2 linked regions of the Rhodobium gokarnense genome follow. The protein of the gene in region 1 interacts with the protein of each later gene in a pairwise test. Links are inferred from orthologs where the notes say so. Each region holds a gene or a part of one and is shown on either strand. Other genes may lie near its edges.

Region 1 (2,989 bases):
GCGTTCGCACAAGGACTCGCAAGGGCCGTACCGGACGCCCCGGATCGGCGCCTTTCCGCCAATCCTTAAGCGATCGTTAACCATAATGGGACAATCGTCGGGAAAATCATGATGCGGCCTGTGCCGTTTTGGAGCGTCTGGCCGGGGATTTTTTCGGCATCGGGACGGCCGAACCGGCCCGTCTCGCCGCAATCGGGGGCAACGTGACCACCGCCACAGCATCAGAACCGGCCTCTTCCCGCAGCGTCTGGCTGCCCGCCGCCGTCATCGCCGGCGTCGTCGCAGCCTTCATCGGCATTGCCAATTTCGCGGTCTACTGGCTCGGCGGCGAGGCCCAGATGGCCGGCTTCACCGCCGACCCGACGCCGGTGACCGTGGAGATCGCCGGCGAAAAACTCGCCATTCCGGGCAACATGATCCGCTTTGCCGACCAGCGCCAGGACGGCCGATGGGACCGGCTCGACCTCGTCGTCCACTGGCCGAGCCTTACCGGCTATTCGGCGAAGAACGCCAGCGCCTTCGACGACGTCACGCCGAACGCACCGCTCCTCTTCCTGGCGCTGCAGCCGCGCCGCGACCAGGTCGATTCCACGACCCGGCTCATCGGGCTCTACGCCCGGTTCTTTGAGGAAGGCGACAAGCCGGGGCCGGCAGGCCTCGTCTCGCGCGACCTGCAGCCCGGCTCCGGCTACGATTCCGAAGAGGTGTTCTTCGAGCCCGGCTCGACTGATCCGTTCTCGGCCCGCTGTTCCAAGACCGGCGAGCGGATCGTCCCGGTGACCTGCCTGCGCGCCATCCATATCGGCGAGGCGCTGGCGGTCTCCTACCGGTTCCGCAAGCCGATGCTGAAGGATTGGGCAAGGCTCGACCCGGCCATCCGGATGCTCATCGACAGGATGCGGATAAGAAAGTAGCGGCGGACGCCCTACTCCTCCAGGTCGAACTCCAGGATCGCCATCTGGAAGTTCCAGGACAGATCGCCGTCCTCCTCGTCGCGGAACAGGACGCCAATGAATTCGTCGCCGATATAGACCTCGGCGGAATCGTCCTTTTGCGGCCGCGCCCGCACGCCGATTTTCGGCAGTTCGAATTTTTTCCGCAGATAGGCTTCAAGCTTGGTGATTTCGTCGCGCTTCAATGCGCCGTCTCCCTGGTCTTTTGAAAAGAACGCCCCTTGGGACGGACGTATCGGTGAAACGATTGGCGCGAAGGCAAGGTTCCGGCGGTTCAGTCCGAATCGCCGGCCTCGTCGCGCTCGGCAAGGGTCTGGTCCATCATGATTGACGGCTCGGCGCAACCCGCCCGGCCGACGATTTTGGCAGGAACGCCAGCGACCGTCACAGCGGCAGGCACGTCGCGCAGGACCACGGAGCCCGCGGCAATCCGCGAGCAGCAGCCGATTTCGATGTTGCCGAGGATCTTGGCGCCGGCGCCGATCAGGACGCCCGTGCGGATCTTCGGATGCCGGTCACCGGTCTCCTTGCCGGTGCCGCCGAGCGTTACCCCTTGCAGGATCGACACCTCGTCCTCGATCACAGCCGTGCCGCCGACGACGAGGCCGGTGGCGTGGTCGAGGAAGATGCTGCGCCCGATCGGCACGGCCGGATGGATGTCGACCTGGAAAATCTCCGAGGACCGGCTCTGCAGGTAGAGCGCGAAGTCCTCGCGATTGTGCTTCCACAGCCAGTGGCCGAGCCGCTGGGTCTGCAGGGCATGGAAGCCCTTGAAGTAGAGCACCGGGTCGATATAGCGGTTGCAGGCCGGATCGCGGTCGAAGACGGCCGCGATGTCGACGCGGAACGCATCGCGCAGCGACGGATCGTCGCCAAGGGCGTCGTCATAGGCCGAGCGGATGTGGCTGGCCGGAACCGCACCGTGGTCGAGCCGGGCGGCAAGACGGGCGATGATCGCGTCCTCGAGCGTCGGATGGTTGAGGATGCTTTCATAGAGAAAGCCGGCAAGCTGCGGCTCGCGCCCGACGATCTCCTCGGCCTCTTCGCGAATCCGCGTCCAGACCGGATCGTGGGTGGCAAGCGTGTTCTCTATGCGGACATTTGGTTGCGCCATGGTCGACGGTCCCCGTTGGAATTTTCTTCCCCATAACATAGAGCTTTAAACAAAGCATACCATCACCGGCCCATCACATTAGATTGCGAAACCGCAATGGCGGGCGCGACGGGCCGGACCGGCACACGGAAGAACAGGGCAACGGAAATGACCGAGGACACAACGACGACGGCAACGGAAGCGGAAGAAAACGGCGAGGCCGAAGGGCGCATCGTCTGCCGGGTGGAGGCGCCGATCGGCTGGCTGATCGTCGACAACGCCCGCCGCCGCAACGCCGTGAACCTCGCCATGTGGCAGGCGATCCCGGACGCCGTGCGCACCCTGGAGGCCGACGACGACGTCCGCCTCATCGTCGTTGCCGGCGCCGGCGAGGCCGCCTTCGTCTCCGGCGCCGACATCTCCGAATTCGAGACCGTGCGGCGCGACGCCGACACCGCCCGCGCCTATGAGGAGGCCAATGCCGAGGCGTTCGCGGCGCTGCGCGAGGCAACGAAACCGACGCTCGCCATGATCCGCGGCTTCTGCTTCGGCGGCGGCGTCGGCCTTGCGGTCGCCACCGACATGCGCATCGCTTCTGATGATGCCCTGTTCTCGATCCCCGCCGGCCGGCTCGGCGTCGGCTACCCGCCCGATGCGGTTCGCGACGTCGTCAAGCTGACGGGCCCAGCCCGCGCCAAGGACCTGTTCTTCACCGCCCGCCGCGTTGGCCACGACGAGGCGCTGGCGATCGGCCTCGTGGAAGGCGTCTTTGCCGCCGCCGACCTGGAGGCCGGGACCCGCAAGCTCGCCGCCACCATCGCCGAAAACGCGCCGCTGACCCTGAAGGCGGCCAAGGCCGCCATCGACGCGGTGACGGCCGAGCCGGGCAGCGTCGACATGGCGGCGATCCGCGCCATGACCGACGCCTGCTTCGATAGCGCCG
Region 2 (2,981 bases), on another replicon or contig:
CACGAGGGCGGCGGAGGCGGCGGCAGACGGAATGAGGAAGCTGCCGGTGGCATCGAAGAGGGTGCCGGCAAAGGCCGGGCCGACGATCTGGCCGAGGCCGAAGGAGGCGGTCATCAGGGCCAGCATCCGTTCCGCATCGCCGCTGGAGAGCCGCCGTCCGGCGGAAATGCCGAGCGCGACGATGCCCATGAAGGTGCCGCCGAAGAGGATGGCGGCAATGAGGATCGCCGGCGGGGTCAGCACCGTGACGCTGACGATGACCGCCAGCGCCTCGATCAGGCAGGCCGCCGCGAAGGCGGCAAGGTCGCCGATCCGTCTCGCCACCATGCTCCAGATGGCGATGGAGGGCGCGGCCGCGAGTCCGACGACGAGCCAGATCGCCGGCTCCAGCGGCGCGATGTCGGGCGCATCGCGGACGATGGCGACGAGGAAGGTCGCGGTGATGACGTAGCCGAAGCCGTAGAGCCCGTAGGCGGCAATGAGGATGGAAAGTCCCGGGTTGCACCCGCCGTCGCGCCTGACCGGGGCCGACGGCGCCGTTTTTCGCTCCGGGATGAGGAAGGCAACGGCGACGAGGGCGACGGCGGTGACGGCAGCGCTCGCCCACCAAAGGGCCTGCCAGTCGGCGCCCCCGACCACCATTAGCGCCATCAGCGCGGCCGATCCGGCAATGCCGAGGCCGACACCGGCAAAATGCACGGAGGCGAGCCCGGCGCGGCCGGCCCGCGCAAGGCGGTCGAGGACGAGGGCGGAGGAATAGACCAGCACGAAGGCACTGGCGACGCCGCCGACAAAGCGCAGGATGAGGAAGGCGGCGAGCGACTCGGTGACGCCCATCAGGCCGGTGGTGACGGCGCTGAGGGCGAGGCCGCCGAGGAACCAGCCGCGCCGCGAACCCTTGATGATCGGCGTTGCGGCAAGCAGCGCGCCGAGGAGATAGCCGGCATAGTTGGAGGAGGCGACGAGGCCCGCCGCGCTCTTGGAGAGCCCGAGGGCGGAGACCATAACCGGCAGGATCGGCGTATAGACGAAACGGCCAACGCCCATTGCGGCCGCCAGCGCGATGAGCCCGCCGATGGCGAGCCTCAGGGGGTGGTTACGATCTTCGGTCACTCCGAAGCATTGCCGCGGCGCCGACGGCCGATCAAGCAGATTCAACCGCCGGCGCTATCGCAATCGTACTTCGCGCTTCCCGCGACTACTCCTCCAGCCCGTCGAAGAGGGCCGTGGAAAGATAACGCTCGGCAAAGGACGGGATGATGAGGACGATGTTCTTGCCCGCCATTTCCGGCCGCGAGCCGACGCGGATGGCGGCCGCGATCGCCGCACCGGAGGAGATGCCGACCGGAATGCCTTCCACTGCCGCGGCCTGGCGGGCGAAATGGAACGCATCGTCGTTGGAGACGGTGACGACCTCGTCATAGACCGAGGTGTCGAGCACACCCGGCACGAAGCCGGCGCCGATGCCCTGGATCTTGTGCGGACCGGGATTGCCGCCGCTGAGGATCGGGCTGTCGGCCGGTTCCACGGCGACGACGCGCACGTCGGGCTTGCGCTGTTTGAGCACCTGGCCGACGCCGGTGATGGTGCCGCCGGTGCCGATGCCGGAGACGAAGGCGTCGACGGCGCCGCCGGTGTCGGTCCAGATTTCCTCGGCCGTCGTGGCGCGGTGGATCGCCGGGTTGGCCGGGTTCTCGAACTGTTGCGGGATGACGGCGTCGGGGATTTCCTTGACCAGTTCCTCGGCCTTGGCGACGGCGCCCTTCATGCCCTTCGGGCCTTCCGTGAGGATCAGCTCGGCGCCGAGCAGCCGCAGCATCTTGCGGCGCTCGATCGACATTGTCTCCGGCATGACGAGGATCAGCCGGTAGCCGCGGGCGGCCGCGACGAAGGCGAGCGCGATGCCGGTATTGCCGGAGGTCGGCTCGACCAGCGTCGTCTTGCCCGGCGTGATCTTGCCGTCGGCCTCCATGGCGTCGATCATCGCCGCGCCGATGCGGTCCTTGACGCTGGCGATCGGGTTGAAGAACTCCAGCTTGGCAAGGAGGTTGGCCTTGACGCCGGCGGCCTTGGCCAGCCGGTCGAGGCGGACCAGCGGGGTGTCGCCGATGGTCTCGATGATGGAGGAATAGATCCGTCCGCGGCCGGGCGCGGGGGCATCTTCGGTCTTAAGGGCAGCGGCATTGCTCATGGTCTGACCTTTCTGAAAAAGCGAGCTGGAAGAAGTCCGGCGGCGCCGCATGTGAGGAGCGGCCGGCACGCCGGTGCGTTGGCGGGAATTTTAGCGAAAGGTTGCGAACGGAGCGAGGGCGACGCGCGGACTGTATACGCCTATTTGGGGCAATCTGTTCTGAAATTTTGACTAGGGCTAGAATCGTTTTGCGCCGTAGCGCCGGAAAACCCTGCTGCAGCGCAAAATTTCAGTCGCGGCCCGTGGAGCCGAAGCCGCCGGCGCCGCGCACTGTGGCCTCCAGATCCAGGGCCGGCTGAAAGTCCGCCTGCAGCACCGGCGCCAGCACCATCTGGGCAATGCGCTCGCCGCGGCGGATGGTGAAGGGGGCCTCGCCGTGATTGATCAGGATCACGCCGATCTCGCCGCGATAGTCCGCATCGATGGTGCCGGGGGAATTGAGGACGGTGACGCCGTGCTTCAGGGCAAGGCCGGAGCGCGGCCGCACCTGCGCCTCCGTGCCCGAGGGGAGGGCAATGGCGATGCCGGTGGGGATCAGGGCGCGGGCGCCGGGGGCGAGCGTCACAGGCGCGTCCTCGGCAACGGCGGCAAGGAGGTCGAGGCCGGCGGCGTCCGCGCTCTGATAGGCCGGCAGCGGCAGGCCGGCGCCGTGCGGGAGCTGTTTGACGGAAACGCGCGCGGTCACGATGCGTCGGCCTTCGAAAGAGCCTCGGCGATCGCGGCCACGAGCCGGGCCGCGACGTCGCCCTTGGAGAGCGTCGGCCAGTCCTCGACGCCGTCCGCCCGGACG

Evidence for each region.
Region 2: the proteins of cysE (region 1) and cysK interact in binary tests that used the Escherichia coli proteins (3 or more experiments, as listed by UniProt). The link is inferred for Rhodobium gokarnense from one-to-one orthologs.

Annotation. Positions count from the first base shown.
Region 1 is NZ_JAOQNS010000007.1:171,321-174,309, reverse strand. What follows is about bases 148-2,925. They hold cysE (serine O-acetyltransferase), read right to left. Parts: upstream 2,068-2,925; coding sequence 1,228-2,067; downstream 148-1,227. Other genes in these bases: M2319_RS13875 (enoyl-CoA hydratase), read left to right, coding at 2,215-2,925; M2319_RS13885 (DUF3126 family protein), read right to left, coding at 926-1,138; M2319_RS13890 (hypothetical protein), read left to right, coding at 204-914. Also shown: more of M2319_RS13875, read left to right, coding at 2,926-2,989.
Region 2 is NZ_JAOQNS010000019.1:2,201-5,181, forward strand. Bases 196-2,981 are described here. They hold cysK (cysteine synthase A), read right to left. Parts: upstream 2,192-2,981; coding sequence 1,199-2,191; downstream 196-1,198. Other genes in these bases: M2319_RS22275 (YbfB/YjiJ family MFS transporter), read right to left, coding at 196-1,113; dut (dUTP diphosphatase), read right to left, coding at 2,421-2,876; coaBC (bifunctional phosphopantothenoylcysteine decarboxylase/phosphopantothenate--cysteine ligase CoaBC), read right to left, coding at 2,873-2,981. Outside these bases: more of M2319_RS22275, read right to left, coding at 1-195.